DNA from 4 places in the Paenibacillus sp. URB8-2 genome. Region 2 is predicted to be linked to each of the others. Evidence: riboswitches for the same ligand, from Rfam matches in the RefSeq annotation. Region 2 holds a riboswitch; each other region holds the start of a gene.
The links. Region 2 has a riboswitch for cyclic di-AMP ahead of PUR_RS21590 (C40 family peptidase). Riboswitches for the same ligand answer to the same signal wherever they lie in the genome.

Region 1 (5,689 bases), 1.0 Mb from region 2:
TGCTCCTGCGCAGAGGCGTATTGTTGTCTTGGCACTCATTTTTTCTCGGACAGCCACATGGCGATGTTGGCAATCTCCTCCGGAGCCAGCTTATCATTGAAGGAAGGCATTTGTCCCCGTCCTTTGGTAACGATGCTGTAAATCTGCTCGGCCGTATGCTCGCTGCCTTCCTTTTGCAGATTGGGTCCGACTCCGCCCTGAAGCTGATCGCCGTGGCAGGTGATGCAATTGGCTTTAACTGTCGCTTCCGCTTTGGCGGGATCAGCCTTAACGGTCGGCATGGTCGGATTGTTCTGCTCGGCGACCTGCTCTTTTCCGGGCAGTGTGAACATCAGTATAACCGCAAAGGCGCAGGCAGCGAAAAATAATCCGCTCATGATCCACTTTTGCATCCCCAATCGTCCTCCCCTATGTAAGCTGCTTCTCTAATTATAACGGATGGTGAAGCGTTATCATAGGGTTTGTGACAAAAAAATGAACGGTGGTCCGTCCGATTCAGCTTTTATGGAGGGATTTATCATAGACCATGCAGTAAAAGGGCTTATCTCCATTTGGCGTCCGGCGTTCGTAGGTATCGGTGATCGTAAAGCCGCATTTGCGGTAGGCCCGGATGGCTCTTTGATTCCAGGTAAGAACTTCAAGATCGACCTCTCGACTGGGATATCGTTTCAGCGCCTCTTTTACAACCGCTCCCACAAACAAATGGCCGAGGCCATGCCCGCACAATTCGGGACGCATACCGATCCCCAGACGCACCGTGCCTTCCATCGGAAAAAGCTGGGCGAAGCCGCAAAGTTTGTCCTCTTCGTTCAATACCGAAACATACTGCTCCCTCCGAATCCGCGGATCTCCGAATTCAATGCCGAGCGCCTCCATTTGATCCCAAGACAGCCAGCCGTAAATATTATAGGGCGCCTTGTATTCCCAACCGCAGATATCCCTGGCATGCGCAGATGTCATGGGCCCGACATGAAAGATGATATTAGAGCTAATCATACGTTCAGCGACCTCCTCTCCCCGCAGGGGAAAACCTTTTATATTAAATTATATACAAAAAAAGGTGATTTCGACGCAAAAACTTTGCAGTTAGGAGAGAACCTGGCGAGCGAATAAATTTTAGGAGTTTGGCCGAAAGCGCTCAGCCATGTTTGACGAATGCCGGAGGGGGTAAAATAAGAATAACACAAGAAAGAAACGGTTCCGCCATCCTTTTGGAGACGATGCCCGTTCTAGTTGAAATATTAGACTAAACGATAAGCGCGTAGCTTATAAGTTCTTATATTAAAATAAAAACCCCTCGCCGGGGTTAAATCCGGGAAGGGGTCCTATAGGGCAGTATTACTGCACATCATCATTGTCTTCAGAATCAACGGCTACGGATTGATAAGCGCTGGAGCCCATCACCCGTTTGGCGCCGACAAACCGGCTGACATAATAACTGTCGCTCAGGGAAGTGACGGTAACGCCTTTCGAAGAGGAAGCATGGGCGAACTTTCCGGAGCCGATATAGATGCCGACATGGGAAATGCCTTTTCCGGAAGTGTTAAAGAATACAAGATCGCCGGCTCTCAGATCGCTGCGGGACACGGCATCTCCCATTTTGAACTGGGAACCCGACTGATGCGGCAGATCGATGCCCATCTTATCGAACACGTACATGGTGAATCCGGAACAATCGAATCCGCTTGTGCTCGTGCCGCCGGATACGTATTTGGTTCCGATAGCGCCGTCAATCACTTTATCCATTTTCGAATCGGCAAATGCGCTGCCTGCTCCGAGTGTGAGAACGATGGAAAAGCTGAGGAATGCTGCCGCCAACTTCTTCTTCAAAAGATTTGACTCCTTCCAAATGCCTGCGAGGTTAGCTTAAGGATTCGGTAGAAGGTCCCCTATGACCCCTCTCTTGAACAGGAGGTCAATTCACCCAAAGATGGTTCCCCCGCTTCCCTGATGGTCAGGGAACTCGGCACATACTGTATAGTGTCCGGATTATAGTGGGTAGATCATGACAAAATTATCGTCAAAATGTTAATAATCATTACAAAAATGTTACTATAAACTCATTGCGCTTATTGTAACAAACCTTTTGTTGGTTGGCAATCACTTTTAACATAGTAAAATTCGATTTTGTAGCGCTTACATTTGTGAATTCACTTAGAAACACTGGATAAAAATCGTGTTTTTATGCTAAAAATTTTTTTTGGCGTTGTTTTTTGCAAAAGCTGGTTCAAGCCGCCGAAATAGGTGTATAGCTAAACTATATACAGAAAAAAGGAAAAACCCGGAAATGATTAGCGAGATCATGTTCCGGGCAAGAGATTAATCAATCGTAAGCCACGGCTTGGTATGCGTTTGTGCTCATGACACGTTTGGCGCCGACATAACGGTTGGCCCAATAGGACTGGCTAAGCGAGCTGATGGTCACGCCGCGTGAAGAAGAGGATTGCGCGAATTTGCCGTTGCCGACATAAATGCCGACATGGGAAACGCCGTTTCCGAGCGTATTGAAGAATACTAGATCTCCTGAGCGCAGTTTGCTGCGCGATATGGAAGTTCCTACTTTGAATTGCGCTTTGGATGTACGAGGAAGGGTAAGTCCTACTTTTTTGAAAACGTATTTGGTAAATCCGGAACAATCGAACCCGGCTGTGCTCATTCCACCGGTTTTATATGAGGTTCCCAAAGTTTTTGCAATAACAGTGTCCATTTTCGAATCTGCGAAAGCGCTTCCTGACCCCAGAGTGAAAACCATCACAAGGCCTATCGCAGCGGCTGCGAGTTTTTTCTTGATATGTTGACCTTTCAAAGCTTGTGTTCCCCTTCCAATGCCTGCGTGGTTAGCTTAAGGATTCGGTTTGAAGGTTCCCTATGACCTCTTTGTTACAAGATCAATTCACCCAAAAAATGGTTCCCCCGCTCCCCGGTGCCCGGGAATTTGGCTAGTTATGCACCAGAACAATCGACTTGATTCATCATCATACGACAAGATAACAAAATAGTTTTAAAAGATTACAAACTTGTCACCTCAACACAAGCCTCATTGTATCAGACGATTTGGGGTTTGGCAAATTTAATTTAGCGGACGAAATATTTGCCAATATAAAAATAAAAAAGAGTTCAGATTCCTGTCACGGAATTTGAACTCTTTTCGCCTGTTATGCATAAATGATAGGGTGTTTCTAATTATGAATCCTTCGTTTTGCTGCGCCATAGATGATATTGCGCCGACAATCCCCACATATCGAATAAAGTGGAAGGGAGAGGCGCAAGCTGCCTAATGAAGAGCGCGGGCAGTCCGGGACTGAGAAACCCCGTCACCGCAGATACAAGAAAGATCAAGAGCCCCCCTAACCCGAACAGAATCCGCAGCGCCGCGGAGGGCAAGAAGCAGCGCATTGCGGTCAGTAGCGAAGCAAGTATTCCGGTGCCGCCTGTGTAACCGAACTGCATATATAGCAGGATCAAGCGAATGATAAACACGTAAAGCAGCCATGCGAGAATATACGGAAGAATCTGCAGCAGCAGCCCCGGCTCCCAGTAGGATGACAGAATGAGTCTGTATCCCTTCGGCAGAAGCCAGTATAGGGGAAGAAGGGTCAGAACCCATTCGGCGGCGCTGAAGAGCAGAACGGGCAGCCCGTACTTTTTCATGCCGGGAAAAAAGAACAGCCCGCGTTCACCCCGGCTCTCCTGATGCAACTCATGCAGCAGCCCGGCTCGGATGAACGGCGTAGCCAGCAGGCGCACGCCCGCCAGAATAAGCAGTGTCCACAACCAACGCCGCACATCGGGTTCGGAAGACAGGCTGAGCTGGGCATCGATATAATACAGCAGCCTGCCTGCTGCACTGCCGCCGGCATTCTCGGAAGGGTAACGCAGCAGCGCGGGAACAACAGCCGACCTTACAAAGCGGTACAGAAAGTAGCCCCAGAGCAGCCGGTAGATAAAGAGCAGAATCAGTATATAGAGCTGTTCCTTGATGCTGCCCCAGCCGCGGATTATCCATTTTCTCATTCGATTCACCTCACCAGACGAAAATGCCGAGCACAGTTTCGATCGCGTTTGTCAGGCTTAGCGTCCAGCGGGAAACGAGGGCCGAGGGGAGAGCCGCTTTTCTGAAGTTGTTGATATGCTTGTTCTCCAGCAGGACTTCGTGACCCGGGTCCACCTCGGCCGAAACAAGAGGAGCCGCAGAGGAGAGCCGGAACGAAGTTTTCCCTCCCTGGCCATCCCAGACTTTATGCAGCGTGTGGCCGTCGGCGAAGGTGAACTTGACGCTCACGCCGGAATACAGGCTGCCCTTATTGGCGACGGTTGTCAGCGACTCGTAGACGCCGCTTTTACTTTTGCTTACAGTAATATCCTCAACGGAGAAATCGGGAGCGCCTCCGCCGTATACGTAACGGTCGAAGTAATCCTGCCACGATTTTTTGGTCACCTTTTCCACAATTTTTTGAAAATCGGCGGTGCCCGGGTGACGGAAACGATATTTGCGGGCATAAGAGGACATAATGGAATCCATTGTCTTGGCGCCGACCTGCCGTTCGATATCCTTGAGCACCAGCTTGCCCCGAATGTAGACGTTCTGGGTGTAGACATTCGCGCTGCCGTATTTCCAGGTATCCAGAGTCAGCGGCTTGGGTTTCGTAACGAGACTGGCCTGTAGAGGAAGATTGGAGGCGAGCCCGTATTCCTGCTGCATCAGCCTGTCCTCGGCATAGGAGGTAAAGCTCTCGTCCAGCCAGGCTTCCTCGAACTCGTTGCTGGCCACCATTCCATAGAAGTACTGATGCCCGATTTCGTGAATCACCGTCCGTTCCAGCGAAGTATCGGCAGAGCCGCTCTCCGCGCCGAAGGCGGTGATTAAGGTGGGATACTCCATGCCTCCCGCTCCATTGCCCGCTTTGGGCGGAACGACGATGGACAGCGTGGTATACGGATAGGGGCCGTACCATTTACTGAAAGCGTTCAGCGCAGCCTCGGCGGCCTGGAAATAGCGCTCCTCCAGATTTTTATGCAGGGGGTCCAGATACAGCTTGATCCGAACGCCGGGCACTTCCGCCGAGGAGTAGGCTTTTTCCGCATACACAAAGTCCGGAGAAGCGGCCCAGGCGAAATCATGCACGTCATCGGCATAAAATTGATATATTTTTCGTCCCTCTGCAACTTTGGCGTTCCTAACGGGAAAACCGGTTGCAGCCACGGTATAATTCGCGGGAACGGAAATGGCCACGCTGTATATCCCGAAATCGCTGTAAAATTCGGAGGTGCCGTGGTACTGGTGCAAATTCCAGCCTTCTTCCCCCCTGCCCCGCGCCCCTGCGGGCTCGTAGACGCTCAGCTTCGGAAACCACTGCCCTGCCATGACAAAATCGCCGGATTCCCCCATGCGGGCAAATATTTTCGGCAGACGCACTTCAAACCGCAGCTTGACCGTAACGCTTTCTCCGCCGTTCACCGGCTGCGGCAGATGGATCTTGATCAGGGTCTTGTCTTCCGGGTTGCCGTCGTCGGGCTGGACGTACTGCATCCGGTGCATCAGGGAGACGCCGTCGGTCGTTCGCACATCGGTCAGCGTTATCGATCCGAATCCGTCCTGGGGCATGCTGTCGCTGCGCAGCTTGCCGCCGGATTCTTTCATGAAGGTCGTGCTGTCTGATGCAAAGGCATTCGGGTACAGGTGGAAGTA
Region 2 (5,689 bases):
ATCCACCTTGAAAAAAGTTGCGGTCATTCCATGCCCCAGCATGCGTGACGCTTCCGTATATTTTCGGCCCATTTTCTCAAACCCGACTTCCACGGCGTTGTACCCCGTAGCCATAAACCGGATCACATACCCCGCGATCAGCATCGCGAGAGTCAGGCTGAGAACGAGGGGGATTCCCCCAAGCGCGAGCTGATGATGAAAGGCCGCCCAGACTTTATCCAGCTTCAAAAAAACAACCAGCACACCGATGGCGATAATGGCCCCGGGCATGGAATATCCGGCGGTTATCGCCTTGGAGAGCACAAATGAAGCGGTGGAACGCGTCCGGTTCGCCCCGGCGGCAATCAGTGAAAAAATCATGATGATCAAGGTGGAGACGACAGCCACGAACAAGGTTTGGTAGATCAGTCGGAACAATCCCGCGTTCCACATGCTGTCAAACGTCCAGCCCGCCCATACGATTAATTGCAAAAGCGGGAACAAAAAGGCTGCGCACCAAACGATCATACAGAACAGGGAGGCTGCCCACCCGCGAGCTCCCGTTAAGCGCCTCGGCACAAGCGGCCTCGACTTACTCGTCGTCGAGCTGTATGCGCGCCGTTTGCGCAGCAGCATTTCGACCAGGAACAAGCCGATGACAATCATCATGAGCCAGGCGGCAAGGCGCATCGCCGAATCGGCATCATACATTCCGAACCAGGTCTGGAAGATCGCTGTCGAGACGGTCTGAATGCCAAAATAACTCGTTACCCCGTAATCGCTCAGCACCTCAAAGATCACGAGGCTGATACTGCCCGCAATGGCTGGACGGGATAATGGAAGTGCGACCCGCAGGAATATGGACAAGCCATTCCTACCCAGCAGCCGGGCGTTCTCAATATATGAGGCGCTCTGTTTTTCTAAGAACGATTTGGTAATCAGATATACATAAGGAAACAGAAACAAAGTAAATACAAGGACCGCGCCCCGCATGGAGGAGACGGTAATCAGCTCCTGATTGGGAACAATTCCGAACCGGTTCCGCAGTGTCGTCTGGACAATGCCGGTGTAGCTGAACATCGTGCTGTATGTAAAAGCGGCGATGTATGGAGGAATGGCTAGAGGAAGAATCAGCGCCCACCTAAAGAACCGTTTTCCCGGAAAATCAAAGACCGCCGTAAGCCAGGCCAGCGTTACCCCGAGCAATGCTGTCAGCACGGCAACCATCAGCGTCAGCTGAACCGTTTGGGCGATATAATCCTTTACGAGGTACTGCCTGATTTGAACCCAATTGCCACTTGGCGGATTAAATACCGAGAGCAGTACAAAAAGAATGGGCAGCAAAATAACTGCCGCCCCCGCCAAGCTTGCGATTCGCCAACCGCTAAGGCGTCTTTGTATCTGTACCTTAACTGTGTTTAGATTCATAAATTATTTCCAGCCTGTTTTGTTAATGATTTCAATTGCTTTGGCATTATTAACGCCCAGTTTGTTGAAATCAATGTGCTGCGTTTTGAATGTTCCCCAGGATTTGAGCAGCTCGGGCAGCTCAGCCTTGGCATTAACAGGGAACTCGAAGTTTTCATTGGTAACCATCGTCTGCGCTTCGACGCCGGTCAGGAATTCAATCAGCTTGACGGCGTTGTCCTTGTTCTTGCTGTACTTGGTTACAGCCGCGCCGCTGATATTCACATGAGTGCCAGTCGTTTCCTGGTTCGGGAAGAAGACGCCGATGCTTTTACCGACTTTCGCTTCTTCCGGATCGTCCGAATTGATCAGCAGGCCCACGTAGTACGTATTCATCAGCGCCACATCGCCTACACCGGCGACAATCGCTTTGGCCTGGTCACGGTCATTTCCTTCCGGAGTGCGGGCCAGATTGGCTACCAATCCTTTGGACCATTCTTCCGCTTTCGCTTCGCCGTTCAATTCAATGAAAGAGGACAGCAGGGACTGGTTGTACAAGCTGGAGGACGGACGAACAAGCACTTTGCCTTTCCAGGCCGGGCTGGTCAGGTCCTCATAGGTGGAGAGCTGCTCCGGTTTTACACGATCCTTGGAGTAGACGATGACGCGGGCGCGTGTGGAGAGTCCGATCCACTCATTGTCCGGGTCACGCAGGTCTTTCGGAACATTCTGGTCGATCGTTGCCGAAGTGACCGGCTGGAGCAGTCCGGCCTGCTTGGCATTGTTCAACACGCCGCCGTCTACCGTGAGGAACAGGTCAGCCTGTGTGCTTTCGCCTTCGCGCTTCATGCGCTCAATCAGTTCCTCCGCCTTACCGTCAATCACGTTTACTTTGATGCCGGTCTCTTCCGTGAATTTCTTATACAGTAGAGCGTCCACGTCATAACTCCGTGCGGAATAGATATTGACGACTTGCTCCGCTGCCTGTGCGCTCGGCTTTGTCTCTTCTGTATTACCCGCACCGGCTTCACTCGCCTTGTCCGCGCCGCAACCGGCCAACAGACCGGCAGCAAGTACTCCCGTAAGCAATGGAGCAAAAAATTTACGCTTCACCATTTTCAAACATCCCCCTAGATAATGATTATTATTCTCAATTAGCAACATGATAACTTCACTGCTTTCTTCATGTCAATAAGATTAAATTTAAATGTCTTTGGAATTTATAATAGTTATTTTAAATAAGCATATTTTCGTCACAATCTCGCGGTGGAGTTCCACATCCTGGAATATAGATAGGTGTAGTTACATTTTTGTTCTTTTTAACGAAATGAATGGAGGCCAGGATCATGCTTGTTTTCCTTATAAAAAACGGGGTTACATAAGGATTGACAGCCTTCTTTTTGATGTATTAAAGTATGAATAGTTACAAAATATTAACTATTGCCGAATTTCGTTGTTGAAAACGGGGGAACCATTCCGGGTGAATTATTCTTGCAAGCAAGGGAATATAGGGAACCTTTAACCGAATCCTCAGCTAACTCCGTAGGCATTGAAAGGGAGAACAACTCTGAAGAAAGTCATCCTATCGCTGCTAGCAGCCGCTGCTATATTTACTTCCGCCGCACCCAGTACATATGCAAGTGAAGTTAAGCTTGAGAGTGTCGTGGACCAGGTTCTCGGAACACCTTACGTTTATGGAGGCACTACCACCTCCGGCTTCGATTGTTCCGGTTTTATCCTGTATGTCCTAAAGAAATTTAACGTCGATGATCTGCCGCGCACTTCCCAGTCCCAAGCCAGGGTTGGAACCTCGGTAGCCAAAGACGATTTGCGTGTCGGTGATTTGGTATTTTTCAATACGTTCGGCCGAGGGGTTTCCCATGCGGGAATTTACATAGGCGACAATCAGTTCGCTCATTCCTCCAGCAGCAAGGGAGTCAGAATAAGCAAGCTGTCCGATTCGTATTATCAGGACCGTTATGTTACCGCCCGCCGGGTAGTGGATGAGAAGAGTTACTCCAAGATGATGAGTCAGTAGATACATAAAGAAGGACAAGCCTGCGGCATTTCGCCGGGCTTGTCCTTCTTGTTTGCTCAGGGTCCCCGGTAATTTTCAGACCCCTAATTCCCCCTGTCACACCTCTCCGACAATCTCACCGCAGCTAGAAATATCATAACCTCCGAGTCCGCTTACTTCATGTCTGAATTCGGGCGACCGCAGTGTGGCCAGAAGCGCCTGAAATTGCGGTTTATCCATATCCTCCTTGTAAAAGACCAGATCGTACCGCTCCCTCTTGAGCGGAATGAAATCGACCCCGGACACCTGCTGCGCCGCTTTTTCCGTTCCAATTCCCACGTCCGCAATGCCCCGCGCGACGGCGCTGGCCACGGCGATATGGCTCGGCTCCTCATGTTCATATCCCTGAATGGAATGGGGATCGATGCTGCTGCTGCGCAGCCACTCGTCCAGCATGATGCGGGTCCCCGAGCCTTTTTCCCGGTTGGCCAGGACGATTCCCGGTTCCAGCAGGCTCTCCCAGGAGCGCAGATTCTTCGGGTTGCCGGGAGCAACGTAAAATCCCTGATTGCGGAATACCAGATTAACGATTACGCTCCGGTGTCCGGGCAGAAGCCGGCGGACGTACGGCGTGTTGAACTCATCGGTCTCGGCGTCCCATAAATGGGCGGCGGCGAGATTGGCGGTGCCCCGGTACAGGGACAGCAGCCCGTCAAGACTGCCGACGTAGGAACGAAGGGAGCGGATGGCGGGAGTTCTTTTTTCCATATGGGTGGCAAGCACATCAAGGACAATGTCCTGGCCGCATATAATGAGTCCCTGGTTATCGATAATCAGCTTCTCCATGGAGACGGCCGGAGGTACGGGATGGGGCTTTTCGGCTGCATAGGATGGGCGGGTGTAGGCCTCGAGGTCGGCGGGGGTGACCCGCAGCTTTTTGCCGATCCGGTAGGACGGAAGCTCACCCCGTTTGATCAGGTCGTACACGGTCCCTTTGGATATTTTAAGAATTTTGGACACCTCTTCGGGTGAATAGGAAAGCGTGCTGTCGGACATGGGGAAGATCACCTCGTCAATATTCGTTCAAATGTTGCTCTTGTCAATCATTATAGGCTAGGATACACTTTTTTTAAATCCGGTTTTGTTACGTTTCGTGGTGTTTTGTACGGTTTTATGGGAGGAGGTAAAGGATTTATGAATGAAAAAGGCAAAAAATCACTGCTAGCTGTATTAACGGGAGCGCCAATTGGCTGCCTCGGGGGATTGATCGGACTCGGCGGAGCGGAATTCCGCCTTCCTGTGCTCGTGGGTCTGTTCAAGTATCCGACGCGTCAGGCGGTGGCATTTAATTTGGCCGTCAGCCTGGTCACCCTGATCTCCTCGCTGATCATGCGCCTTCCCCAGGCTTCGCTTCCAGCTCTGACGGCTATTCTGCCCGTCATTGCCTCTTTTATCGCCGGCGGGATGATCGGCGCCTACACGGGGGCGAACTACTCCAAGCGTTTGTCCGAGCACACGCTCGAGAAAGTCATTCTCATTCTGCTCGTTTCCATTGGCATCCTGCTGGTCGTCGAAGGCTTCTCCCCGGTGGTCTCCAGCGGAATACCGATGCCGCTGCCGGCAGCCGTACTCGTTGGCATTGCTTTTGGGATAGGAATCGGCATCGTGAGCAGTCTGCTCGGGGTTGCCGGAGGGGAACTGATTATTCCGACTCTGCTGCTCGTTTACGGGGTGGATATCAAAATCGCGGGCACCGCCAGCGTATTGATCAGTCTGCCAACTGTGGTGATCGGGATGATCAGGCATGGTTCAAATGGTGCCTACGCGGAGAAAAAAGAATGGAGGGAACTCGTCGTTCCCATGGGAATCGGCTCGATTATCGGTTCATTTATCGGCGGACTCTTGATCGTCTATGTTTCTTCCAGCCTGCTCAAATTGGTTCTGGGATTCATATTGATCCTGTCCGCGATCAAAATGTTTACAAAAGCGCTCAAATCGGCGCGGGCAGGCAAGGTCGTCATTGCATCCCCCGCCCGGGAAAGGAAGCTATAACTTCCCGTACCCGCTTCAGCGTATCCTCGAAGTCAGCGCCGTCGCTGTTCCAAATGACGGCGTCCGCAGGCTTCATATAGGCCTCGGTGAGCTCCTGCTCCCGGGCCTTTTGCAGCCTGCTTGCCGTTTCGGCCGTGTCTCCGCCTCTTTCGGCCAGCCTTCTGGCGAGAGAAGGGAGGTCGGCGCCGATGTAGATGGCGGCAACATGCTCTCTGTAACGCTGTTTAAGCGCAA
Region 3 (5,689 bases), 940 kb from region 2:
CCAACGTACGGCGCAGCTCGATCGGAATGACAACCCGTCCCAGTTCGTCTACTTTTCTTACAATGCCTGTTGATTTCATCATAACAATCGTTGCTCCTCTCAAATAATCAAAAAGTGTCACTATTCGACAATCTTCTCTGTTTTATGGTACATATAATACCAACCATTCCCAAAACAGTCAACCTCTTTTTAGAGGATGAATTATTTTCTGATATGACAAGGTTTCTGGAATGGCTGCACTTCAATATATATAATAACTATCTAAGAGGTACAAGTAAAATGTCGAAATGGAAACTAAATGTTCAACTTTTTTCGACAAAATGTGACGAAATCTTCTTTTTTATTAGAATAAATCGGAATAAGTCGATGTTAAAGATAAAGGAGCTGACTTCATGCAGCAGCCGCTTACGGAAGAAAAAGTATTTAAAGATCCGGTTCACAATTACATCCATGTACAGGATACGGTGATTTGGCGACTCATTAATACAAAAGAATTTCAGCGTCTGCGCCGTATCCGCCAGCTCGGAACCACCTACTTGACCTTTCACGGCGCCGAACACAGCCGGTTCTCCCATTCGCTTGGGGTATATGAAATTACGCGGCGCATTATTTCCCAATTTGAGCGCAGCGGTTATAAAGACTGGATTCCCGAGGAAAGGCTGCTTACGCTGTGCGCGGCGCTTTTGCATGATTTGGGTCACGGACCGTTCTCCCATTCTATAGAAGAAGCTTTTCAAATGAATCATGAAGACTGGACATGCCGGATCATATTGGAGAACACTGGTATTACTGAAATTTTGCAGGAAGTGGAGGAAGATTTTCCGCAGAAGGTAGCTTCGGTTATCTGTAAAAAATATGAGCATGACATTGTGGTCAATTTGGTGTCGAGTCCGCTGGATGCCGACCGGATGGATTATCTGCTGCGCGACGCATATTACACCGGGGTTAACTACGGCACGATCGATATCGATCGTATTTTGCGGGTGCTTCGTCCATATCACGGGCGGGTAGTGGTCAAGGAATCGGGGATGCATGCAATTGAGGACTATTTAATGTCCCGTTACCAAATGTATTGGCAGGTCTATTTTCATCCGGTTACGCGCAGCTCGGAAATTATTTTGCGCCAGGTATTCCGCCGGGCCAAGCAGTTGTTTCAAGAAGGCTATTCCTTCCGTTTTATGGTGGAGCCGCTGACCGATTTATTTCGCGGTAAGGTAAATGTGCAGCAGTATTTGCAGCTGGATGAGGCGCTTGTGCAGGCGACATTTATGCAGTGGACCACGGAACAGGACGAACTGCTGAGCGACTTGTGCAGCCGCTTTATTCATCGTAAACTGTATAAATATGTAGAGATGGAAAGCCTGGACATGGAAACAATTGACGAAATTCGCCGCAGCTTTGCCTCGGCCGGATTGCACCCGGAATACGACTTGGAAATTGATTTTCCGACAGATTTACCCTATGATGTATTCCGTCCGGGAGAGGGCTTTCACGGTAAGCAGATTCTTCTGCTGGATCGTCAGGAACGGCTTCGCGAAATCTCCGAGGTGTCGGATATCGTCCGCTCTATCAGCGGGATTCACCGGGGGCGATATCATTTATATTATCCGCAGGACAAGCTCGAAAAAGCGCTTCCGATGCTGCCGAATTCGATTAAGGATTTGTTTGATATACGGTGAAAAATAGCAAAGAAAGGGGAAGTGGTTATGCAGCTTTTCGACACCCACACCCATCTGGATGCTCCGCAATTCGACGGCGACCGCGAGGAAACGATTGCACGGGCGGTAGAGGCGGGAGTAAGCAAAATGATCAATGTCGGCTTCAACCGGGAAACGATTCCAACCACGATGAAGCTGGCCGAATCGTACGAGTTTATTTATGCGGCAGTGGGTTGGCACCCGCAGGATGCCATTGATATGAAGGACGGGGACCTTGATTGGATCGCCTCGCTGTGCAGTCATGAAAAAGTCGTGGCTATTGGGGAAATTGGGCTCGATTACTACTGGGATACTTCACCAAAAGAAGTTCAGCATACCGTATTCCGGCGGCAGATCGGGCTGGCACGGGAGCTGAATATGCCGATCGTCATTCATAACCGGGATGCCCACGAAGATGTGGTCCGTATTCTCCGCGAAGAGAAGGCTTCGGAAATCGGGGGGATCATGCATTCCTTCTCGGGTAGTTGGGAGACAGCCAAAATGTGCCTCGATCTCGGCTTTTACCTCTCCTTCGGAGGACCGATTACGTTCAAGAACGCCCGGGTGCCCAAGGAGGTGCTGGCGCAGGTTCCGCTGGACCGTCTGCTGATCGAAACGGACTCCCCGTATCTGACGCCCCACCCCTACCGGGGCAAGCGTAACGAGAGCGCTCATGTTAAATTGGTAGCAGAGGCGGCAGCGGAAATAAAAGGAATTGAATTGAATAAAATGGCTGAAATTACGTACAAAAATGCACTGGGATTATTTGGTATTTAGTGAAAACGGGAGAAAACCGGCTAAAAAAATGAGAATGAACGAAAGATTAAAGATTTTTAACAAAAAAACGGGTGTTTATTACATTAATTTAACCATTTTCTTGAGCTTATCTGGTTGAAGTGTGCTTTACAACATGCATCGAAACAGGATATTATCTTGTCAGTGCAGTGAGCTGTTGTTACTGAGACAGCTGCTGATTCATAAATCGTCTCGCTGAGTCTCCATATGGAGAACGGGGGAACCAATATCGCTTTGCCGTATGCCTAAAGCCTTACATAAGAGTCATCAGGTTGGCGTTGCAGGCTGTATTTGATTTCTTCACGTGGTCTTTGGGGTGAATTTAAAGGCAATCGCCATGAGCGGTTGACCTGAGATAGGGCGTCTCTCTTTCGTCCGAACCCGACAGCTAACCCCGTAAGCGCAAGTAAGAGAGGAAACCTCGTGCGTTTGGCCGTTTATTCGGACATCCCAAGAAGCCACGAAAGAGTCCTCTAATCAAGACTCTTTATTTAGGCTTCTTTTTGTTTGAATTAAACGTATTCGCCTGTGAACTGTTATATAACAGGCGGAAGATGCCATGCCGGGCAGGCGATTTATGAGCAGGATGCGAGAAGCCGCGAATAGTATCGTGTCCTGTGACAATCTCTTGTAGTTTCGCTGGAACCAGCAGTACGGTTTACGGTTCGGGCGGGCTATGTAAGGAGGATGTAGAAGATGGGCGTATTCCAACCCGAAGTATCCCATGATTCGCAATCATCCAGCAGGTCTTATGCATTACGGTTACGTCTTGAGCAGGTGAATTTACGCACCTGGGCACTTGCGGGCGTAATCGGGGTAGCTATCGCGCTGCTTATTCTGCTGTACGTACACTCTCAAAGCAGCAAACAAATTGTTTTAGTGATAGACGGGCAGGTTCGTGCTCTGGAAACGCGCGAAGCGCTTCTGGGCGAGGCTCTGGCCAAAGAAACAATCTCGTTGAAACCGTACGACAAATTATCTGCGGGTCTTGGCGACGAGATCGAAGACGGCGACCGGATCGTCATTGACCGGGCGCAGGAGATCACTCTGACTGAAAATGGACAGACAAAAACGTTCTATACGACTGAGGATACGATCGGTCGGGCCATGAACAGTCTGGGCATTACGCTGAATGCCCACGACAAGGTTTTTCCTTCGCTAGACACCGCAATCTCCGCCAAAACGGAAGTCAAGGTCATCCGCATCAACAAGCAGGTTGTACAGCGGACCCAAAGCTTGCCTTTCCGGGTTATCAAGACGGCGGACCCCTCCCTAACCGTAGGGACAGTACGAGTAGCACAGGCCGGCAAGCCCGGCGCCATTATCCAGCATATCGAGAAGACTTATCAGGACGGAAAGCTTGTCTCGATGCGCATGGTTGGTAAAGAAGTGCAGAAGGTGACCAAGGATAAAGTGATCGCCATTGGTACGAAAGCCTTGCCTAAAGCCGCAGTCGTGAAAGTTTCTTCCGTTAGCAGCACCACTTCCAAAAAGACCAACGTCAGAAGCAGCAATGTCGCCAGCAAAGCCGGCGTGGACTTCGAGTACAAAAGATTGATTAAGAATGTTTCGATGACGGCATATTCTTCGGAAGAACCGGGAATCGGCACACGTACCGCTTCCGGAACGCGCGTAACGGAAGGGCGGACCATTGCAGTGGATCCTAATGTGATTCCGATCGGCTGGTGGGTGTATGTCGAGGGACTCGGATTCCGACGCGCTGAGGATACCGGCGGAGCCATTAAAGGCAATAAAATCGACGTTTATTACGATTCGCTGAGCCATGCCCGCAGTTTCGGCCGCAAATCGCGTGCCGTTTACGTGATCGGTCCGGTTAAACCGGAGCTGGATTAATGATTTTGCAAATTTAGCAGCAATACGCTATAGTGATGTAAGCTCGTCACTTATATAATTCTTAGTCAAAAAGAAGAGGAGCGAATCCTCTTCTTTTTGCTTTTATTTTTTGTGGTAAAGGCGGGGGATAGGGCCGCTGCGGGAGGAAAAGATAAACAATGATTAAAGAATTAATTGTCGTCGAAGGCAAAAGCGATACCGTCGCCGTCAAAAGAGCGGTCGATGCCGACACGATCGAAACGGGCGGTTCGGCGGTGGACAGCCGGGTAATCGCCAAGATCAAGCTTGCGATGGAGCGCCGCGGCGTTATTATTTTGACCGACCCGGATCATGCGGGAGAACGGATACGCAAGATTGTTTCGTCGAAGGTGCCTGGCTGCAAGCATGCTTTTATTCCGGAGCAGGATGCGACCTTGAAAGGCGATATCGGCGTCGAGAACGCATCGCCCGAGGCGATTCGCCATGCGCTGGAGCATGTGCATACCTCCTTCGAGGGAGCGCCGGTGCTGATCGGAATGGACGATCTTCTGGCTGCGGGGATGATTGTACACCCTAATGCCGCGCAGCGGAGAATGGAGCTGGGCAACCTGCTGGGCATCGGTTACTGCAACGGCAAGCAATTGTACAAGCGGCTGTCGATGTTCGGCATTACGCCCGAAGAGTTCGCAAACGCGGTGATGCAAATCGAGCAGGGAGGTCTATCCTTATGAGCGGCAGGGAAGAAATTTCATCCCCAAAAAGGACAAAAGAAATTATCGCGGCTCACGGATTTTCGTTCAAGAAGAGCCTGGGTCAGAACTTTCTGATTGACCAAAATATTTTAAATAAAATTGTAGAGGCGGCCGCTCTGGACGAAAGCACGGGCGCTCTTGAGATCGGCCCCGGCATCGGCGCGCTGACCGAGCGTCTGGCGCAGATGGCGGGTGCTGTTACGGCTGTAGAGATCGACCAGCGTCTGATTCCGATACTGCAGGAGGTGCTGTCTCCGTATCCCCATGTCAAGATACGGCATGCCGATGTGCTTAAAGTGGATCTGCACGAACTGTTCAGTGAAGATTTCGCGGAAGTGAGCAAGGTCAGTGTGGTCGCCAATCTGCCTTACTATGTGACGACCCCGATTCTGATGAAGCTGCTGGAAGAGAAGCTGCCGCTTGCCAACATTGTCGTGATGATTCAAAAAGAGGTCGCCGTGCGGATGGCGGCATCGCCGGGAGGCAAGGACTACGGCAGCCTGAGCATCGCCGTGCAGTATTACAGCGAGCCGGAGCTGATCTGTACGGTGCCGCATACGGTGTTTATTCCCCAGCCGAATGTGGAGTCAGCGGTCATCCGGCTGAAGGTCA
Region 4 (5,689 bases), 1.5 Mb from region 2:
CAAGGGTGCCCCTAAAGCCAACGGCTCTAGGGGCACCCTTTTCATTGCTGCGGAATTTTAATGAGTACCAGAGCAGGAAGCCGTCCTGTTTGCCAAAGCGAGTTCAATGATTATATAATTTTTCTGCACTATGTCTTCATGCCATTACTCCGGTCCGACAGGACAGAAAGGAATTATAACATTGAGCAAACCGAAAAAAAGCAGAACAGTCTCCCCAGCCCTGGCCCAAGAAAAGCTGCGGGCCGAACAGGAACGGCAGAAGAAGAAAACACATATCCTTTTACTAGGAGCGATCCTGCTCGTGGTCGTTCTTTTTGCTGCGATGTTTGTATTGGCTTCCAAAAATACGGGCAGCCCGGGAAGTTCCGCGAGTCCGGTGTCTTTTAAGTATGATGAGCTTCCAAGACTTGGAGCGGCGGATGCGCCCGTTAAGCTGGTTGAGTTCGGAGATTATAAATGCCCGGCCTGCGCCCAATTCTCCGGCGTTGTCAAGCCGCAGCTTGTGAAGGATTACATCGAAAAAGGCAAGGCTGCCCTGTATTTCGTCAATATGTCCTTCATCGGTCCCGATTCCGAGACCGCTTCCTTAGCGGCGTTGTCGGTTTACCATCAGAATAGCGAAGCGTTCTGGAAATATTACGATGCGTTGTATGCCAATCAGGGGGACGAGAAGACCGAGTGGGCGACCGAGGATTTCCTGGTTGAGCTTGCGCAAAAAGAACAGCTTGATGTCGATTACGATCTGCTGCGCAAGGACATTCAAGAGCGTACTTATGAGGATGAACTGGCAAGAGATAACGCGACAGCAAAGGACAGCCGTGTTACAAGTACACCGTCGCTGTTTATAAATGGTATAAAGGCCAATGAGCCTTTCAATCTCGAAGCGATCGCCAAGGAGATTGAGACGGCGGCAAAGGCGGTTGAGACGGAATGAAATCATTCTCCGGCTTCCTGAGTCGGTATGGTCTCTACCTGGCCTGGTTTGTATCCTTGGTTGCCACAGCCGGCAGCCTCTACCTAAGTGAGGTGTTGAAATACGAACCCTGCAAGCTCTGCTGGTTCCAGCGGATTTTCATGTACCCGCAGGTGCTTCTTCTTGGTATAGCGACCTATCGGAATGATAAGCGTATTGTTCCTTACGTGCTTCCGCTTAGCGTTATAGGGGGCAGCATATCGCTGTATCATTACGCGGAGCAGAAAATACCGGCTCTCGGCAAAGTACTTCCTTGCACCATCGGTGTGCCATGCACGAAAGATTATCTGAATTTTTTCGGTTTCATTACGATCCCGCTGCTGGCGCTGACGGCTTTTATCCTTATAGCCCTGATGCTGTGGAACGCCAGAGCGCGCGAGGAGGAGGAAACGGAAGAGGCGGAGGACGGAATCAACTCTTAACGGGGAAGTTTTCTTCCGTAATGGACATAAAAACCCGTGCTGCAGGGATAATACAAGATAATGAACGACATGATTATCTCTTGATGGGAATTTGCGTGAATTAGTCCGTTTTTCATTTCTTTTTCATCATTTTCACTGTTTACGGCTATGGCAATATAGACTAATATTAGACCTTGTGAGAAGTTGAATATGCGCTGAATTTTCCAAATGGAAAAACGGGGGAACCAACTTGACCGCCCAGCGGTCAACGGGGTGAATCGGTGCCGGGATGTTATCCGGTCCGTAGGGCTTCCACAGTCCGAATCCGCCAGCTAACCTCGTAAGCTACAGTGGGATATGATCATGCATAAGCATGCGGTCATTTCCGTATGCTTATTTTTGTGCCCTTATTTATGAAAATCCACCACTGAAAACGGCGCGCGGTATTACCGTTTCAACTCAACAAAGAGAGGAACTGTATCCAAATGGTAAGCAGAGTAAAACGACTATTGATCGGTCGTCCCAGAAAATCAACCGAACTCGACCAGGAAAAGTTAACCAAAGTGAAGGCACTTGCCGTTCTGTCATCGGACGCACTTTCGTCCGTCGCATACGGAACGGAACAGATTTTGATCGTGCTGATAGCAGCAGGTTTTACGGCTATCTGGTATTCTTTGCCGATTGCCCTCGCGGTACTGGGATTACTGGCAATTCTGATTTTATCCTACCGGCAGACGATTTTCTCTTATCCTCAAGGCGGGGGAGCCTATATCGTAGCCAAGGATAATCTCGGGGTTTCCACGGGACTGCTCGCAGGCGGTTCCCTGCTTGTGGATTACATCCTGACGGTTGCAGTTAGCGCCTCGGCTGGTACGGATGCGATCACTTCGGCGTTTCCGAATTTGCACGACCATACTGTGGCGATTGCGGTCACGGTAATCATCATTTTGACTATTATCAATCTTCGCGGCGTGACCGAGTCGGCTTCTTTCATTGCCGTCCCGGTATACTTGTTCGTCTTGTCTATCGTGGTTCTGATCGTCTCCGGTTTGGTCAAATATGCGGCTGGCGGCGGTCATGCCGCTGTTCCCGAAATCGGCAGTGCGGTATCCAATGTCAGTCTGTTCCTGCTGCTTAAGGCCTTCAGCTCCGGCTGTTCGGCGCTGACCGGTGTCGAAGCGGTATCGAATGCCATTCCGAACTTTAAGGCCCCAGCGGAAAAAAATGCCGCCAAAACCCTCATGATGATGGGTTTGATTCTGGGATTCATGTTTACCGGTATAACACTGCTGGCTTACTGGTACGGCATTACCCCGAACGCCAATGAAACGGTGGTTTCGCAAATTGCCGAATCGACCTTCGGACGGGGCGTCCTGTACTACTGCATTCAGGCGATAACGGCGGTCATCTTGTTCCTGGCGGCCAATACGGCCTACTCGGCCTTTCCGCTGCTGTCGTTCATGCTGGCTAAAGACAAGTATATGCCGCATGCTTTTATGGTCCGTGGCGACCGTCTCGGCTTCTCCAACGGCATTATTTTCCTGGGAGTGGCTTCTTGTCTGCTCGTTGCTGCATTTCACGGCGAAACCGGAAATCTGATTCCGCTCTATGCCGTCGGCGTATTTATTCCGTTCACTCTTTCCCAGCTTGGCATGATGATTCGCTGGTATAAGCTGAAGCCGGCTGGCTGGCGGACCAAATTTGCCGTGAATACGGTCGGAATGCTGACAACCCTTACCATTACGCTTATCTTCATTATTACCAAATTCTCGAACGTATGGGTGGCTTTCATCTTCCTGCCGATTGTTATGCTTATTTTCTTCCGCATTCATCGTCACTATATGAATACGGCAGACCAGCTCCGGATTCAGTTGGATAAAGATAAGCCATGTATTAAAGGAAGCACGATTGTTATCCCGGTATCCGCCGTAACGCGTGCGGTGCTTCATTCGATCAGCTATGCCAAATCGTTAACTGATAATGTGGTTGCCGTCTATGTCGGCTTCGACGAAGAAGAAATCCGCAAAATGGAGCTGAAGTGGGAGGAATGGAATCCCGGAGTGCGCTTGATCGTCCTTCGTTCCCGGTACCGCAGCATCATGCGTCCGCTGGTTAAATTTATCGATACGGTGGAGTGGAAGAATGCTTCGACGGATCATATTACGATTCTGATTCCGCAGTTTATTACCAAGCATTGGTGGCAGGCCGTCCTGCATAATCAGACGAGCGTATTTATCCGGACTTATCTCATGAATCACAAGGATATCGTCGTTGCGACGGTTCCGTATCATTTGAATAAATAATCGGGCAGACAGCCCGTTGGCAGAAAGCTGTTGCTGGAGAATGTCTCCGGCGGCAGCTTTTTTGGCAATATCAGAAAGTATAAGCTTCGCGCTTATCCTTAACCTGATATTATTACGAGAAACGGATGCCTTCCTCTTCCAGAGGACGGCGAAGCCGTTTCTTCTTACATGACTAAGCAGAAGCGGGGAAGTTATGATCTTTTATGTTGACACGGATAATGATAATCAATATCATTTGAGAAGACAAGGCTAAAAATAATATCCGTGGTGATATGGAGATAACAGGAAAGAAGTGAACTGTTTATGATGGAACGTTTGAATGTGAATCAATTAAGTATCGGCTATGCGGAGTCGATTATTGTAAAGGATCTAAACTTGTCGATTCCGACCGGGAAGATTACGGCTCTCGTGGGAGCCAACGGTTCGGGGAAATCGACGATCCTCAAAACGATGGCCCGGCTGATGAAGCCGGCCAGCGGCAGTGTGCTGCTCGACGGCAAGTCGATTCATACCCAATCGACGAAGGAAGTTGCGCGCCAGCTCGCGATTCTGCCGCAAAATCCGACCGCTCCGGACGGATTGACCGTTTCCGAACTGGTGAGCTACGGGCGTTATCCCCATCAGAAGGGCTTCGGCTCTCTCACTGTGGAAGACCGGAAGATCATTTCCTCGGCTATTGAAGTTACCGGGATGGGCGATTTCAGCGACCGGCCGATCGAACGCCTGTCCGGAGGACAGCGGCAGCGCGCATGGATTGCCATGGCGCTGGCCCAGCAGACGGATATCTTGTTCCTGGACGAACCGACGACCTTTCTGGATATGGCGCATCAGCTTGAAGTGCTTCAGCTTCTGCAGATGCTGAACGAGCGGGAGGGCCGGACGATTATTATGGTCGTACACGATTTGAACCACGCTTCACGCTTCGGCCAACATATGGTTGCGATCAAATCGGGCACCGTAGTCAGCGAAGGCGCTCCGGTAGATGTTATGACTCCGGACGTGCTGCGCGAAGTGTTCGGGATCGAGGCGGATATTGTCGATGATCCGCGGACGGGATTGCCGCTGTGTCTGCCCTACAGCCTTGCTAAGAGCAAGGCTGTCTAATTGAACCGAATCCATAGCTGAAAACTTAAAGCCGATTAACGGGCTCCTGTCATTGACAAGGGAGCCTGTTCGTTGTTAAAGTGAGGATTGCCTAAAGATATGTATAACAACTAAAGGAGCAAACCCATGGATATCGGCAAAATTCAAGAGGATCTGCAAAGGCTTGTTCCGTCCGGAACGATTAAGAGCCATGAATCGCTCAAAGATCATGTCTTCACCAAAATGGGCGGCCGGGCGGACATTCTGGCTGAGCCTTCCACTTACGAGGAAATTCAAGCGGTCTTTACATACGCTGCCGAAAACGGCATTAAGCTTACTATATTAGGGAACGGTTCAAACGTAATTATCCGGGACGGAGGCGTGCGCGGCATCGTTCTGCAAACGTCCGGATTAACCGGCATCAGCTTTAAGGACGATGTGGTCATCGCCCAGTGCGGAGCCCAAATTATTGATACTTCCCGTTTCGCACTTGAGCGGAAATTGACGGGTCTTGAATTTGCCTGCGGCATTCCCGGCACGGTCGGAGGTGCGCTGTACATGAACGCCGGAGCCTACGGCGGCGAGGTGGCCGATGTGCTGCAAAGCGCGCTTGCCATCGACAAGACCGGCGCCATCGTAAAGCTGGAAGGAGATGACCTGAAGTGGGGCTACCGGAAAAGCGTCTTCTCCAGCGGCGATTATCTCATTCTGGAAGCCCGTTTTGCCCTGAAGCCGGGAACCCACGAGGAAATTAAGGCGGCGATGGATAAGCTGACCGAGATGCGGGAGTCCAAGCAGCCGCTCGAATATCCATCCTGCGGCAGTGTCTTCAAGCGGCCTCCGGGACGGTTTGCAGGCCAGTTGATTCAGGAAAGCGGACTTCAAGGGACAAGAATCGGCGGAGCTGAAGTATCGAAAAAGCATGCGGG

Region 1: another riboswitch for cyclic di-AMP. It lies ahead of PUR_RS00490 (C40 family peptidase); the one in region 2 lies ahead of PUR_RS21590 (C40 family peptidase).
Region 3: another riboswitch for cyclic di-AMP. It lies ahead of PUR_RS00140 (resuscitation-promoting factor); the one in region 2 lies ahead of PUR_RS21590 (C40 family peptidase).
Region 4: another riboswitch for cyclic di-AMP. It lies ahead of PUR_RS14370 (APC family permease); the one in region 2 lies ahead of PUR_RS21590 (C40 family peptidase).

The regions. Positions count from the first base shown of each region.
Region 1 is NZ_AP023239.1:100,179-105,867, forward strand. Features, by position in the region: gene PUR_RS00480 (c-type cytochrome) at 36-392, opposite strand; gene PUR_RS00485 (GNAT family N-acetyltransferase) at 496-996, opposite strand; gene PUR_RS00490 (C40 family peptidase) at 1,339-1,830, opposite strand; cyclic di-AMP (ydaO/yuaA leader) riboswitch at 1,836-1,979, opposite strand; gene PUR_RS00495 (C40 family peptidase) at 2,324-2,791, opposite strand; cyclic di-AMP (ydaO/yuaA leader) riboswitch at 2,812-2,951, opposite strand; gene PUR_RS00500 (hypothetical protein) at 3,184-4,014, opposite strand; gene PUR_RS00505 (M1 family metallopeptidase) at 4,025-5,689, opposite strand, start outside.
Region 2 is NZ_AP023239.1:4,675,428-4,681,116, reverse strand. Features, by position in the region: gene PUR_RS21600 (ABC transporter permease) at 1-1,323, opposite strand, end outside; gene PUR_RS21595 (Fe(3+) ABC transporter substrate-binding protein) at 1,411-2,502, opposite strand; cyclic di-AMP (ydaO/yuaA leader) riboswitch at 2,818-2,951, shown strand; gene PUR_RS21590 (C40 family peptidase) at 2,954-3,424, shown strand; gene PUR_RS21585 (helix-turn-helix transcriptional regulator) at 3,521-4,459, opposite strand; gene PUR_RS21580 (sulfite exporter TauE/SafE family protein) at 4,598-5,455, shown strand; gene PUR_RS21575 (guanylate kinase) at 5,421-5,689, opposite strand, start outside.
Region 3 is NZ_AP023239.1:27,591-33,279, forward strand. Features, by position in the region: gene PUR_RS00125 (AbrB/MazE/SpoVT family DNA-binding domain-containing protein) at 1-82, opposite strand, end outside; gene PUR_RS00130 (HD domain-containing protein) at 393-1,679, shown strand; gene PUR_RS00135 (TatD family hydrolase) at 1,707-2,474, shown strand; cyclic di-AMP (ydaO/yuaA leader) riboswitch at 2,676-2,910, shown strand; gene PUR_RS00140 (resuscitation-promoting factor) at 3,189-4,346, shown strand; gene rnmV (ribonuclease M5) at 4,505-5,056, shown strand; gene rsmA (16S rRNA (adenine(1518)-N(6)/adenine(1519)-N(6))-dimethyltransferase RsmA) at 5,053-5,689, shown strand, end outside.
Region 4 is NZ_AP023239.1:3,136,990-3,142,678, reverse strand. Features, by position in the region: gene PUR_RS14380 (DsbA family protein) at 182-934, shown strand; gene PUR_RS14375 (disulfide oxidoreductase) at 931-1,395, shown strand; cyclic di-AMP (ydaO/yuaA leader) riboswitch at 1,578-1,736, shown strand; gene PUR_RS14370 (APC family permease) at 1,860-3,677, shown strand; gene PUR_RS14365 (ABC transporter ATP-binding protein) at 3,984-4,781, shown strand; gene murB (UDP-N-acetylmuramate dehydrogenase) at 4,908-5,689, shown strand, end outside.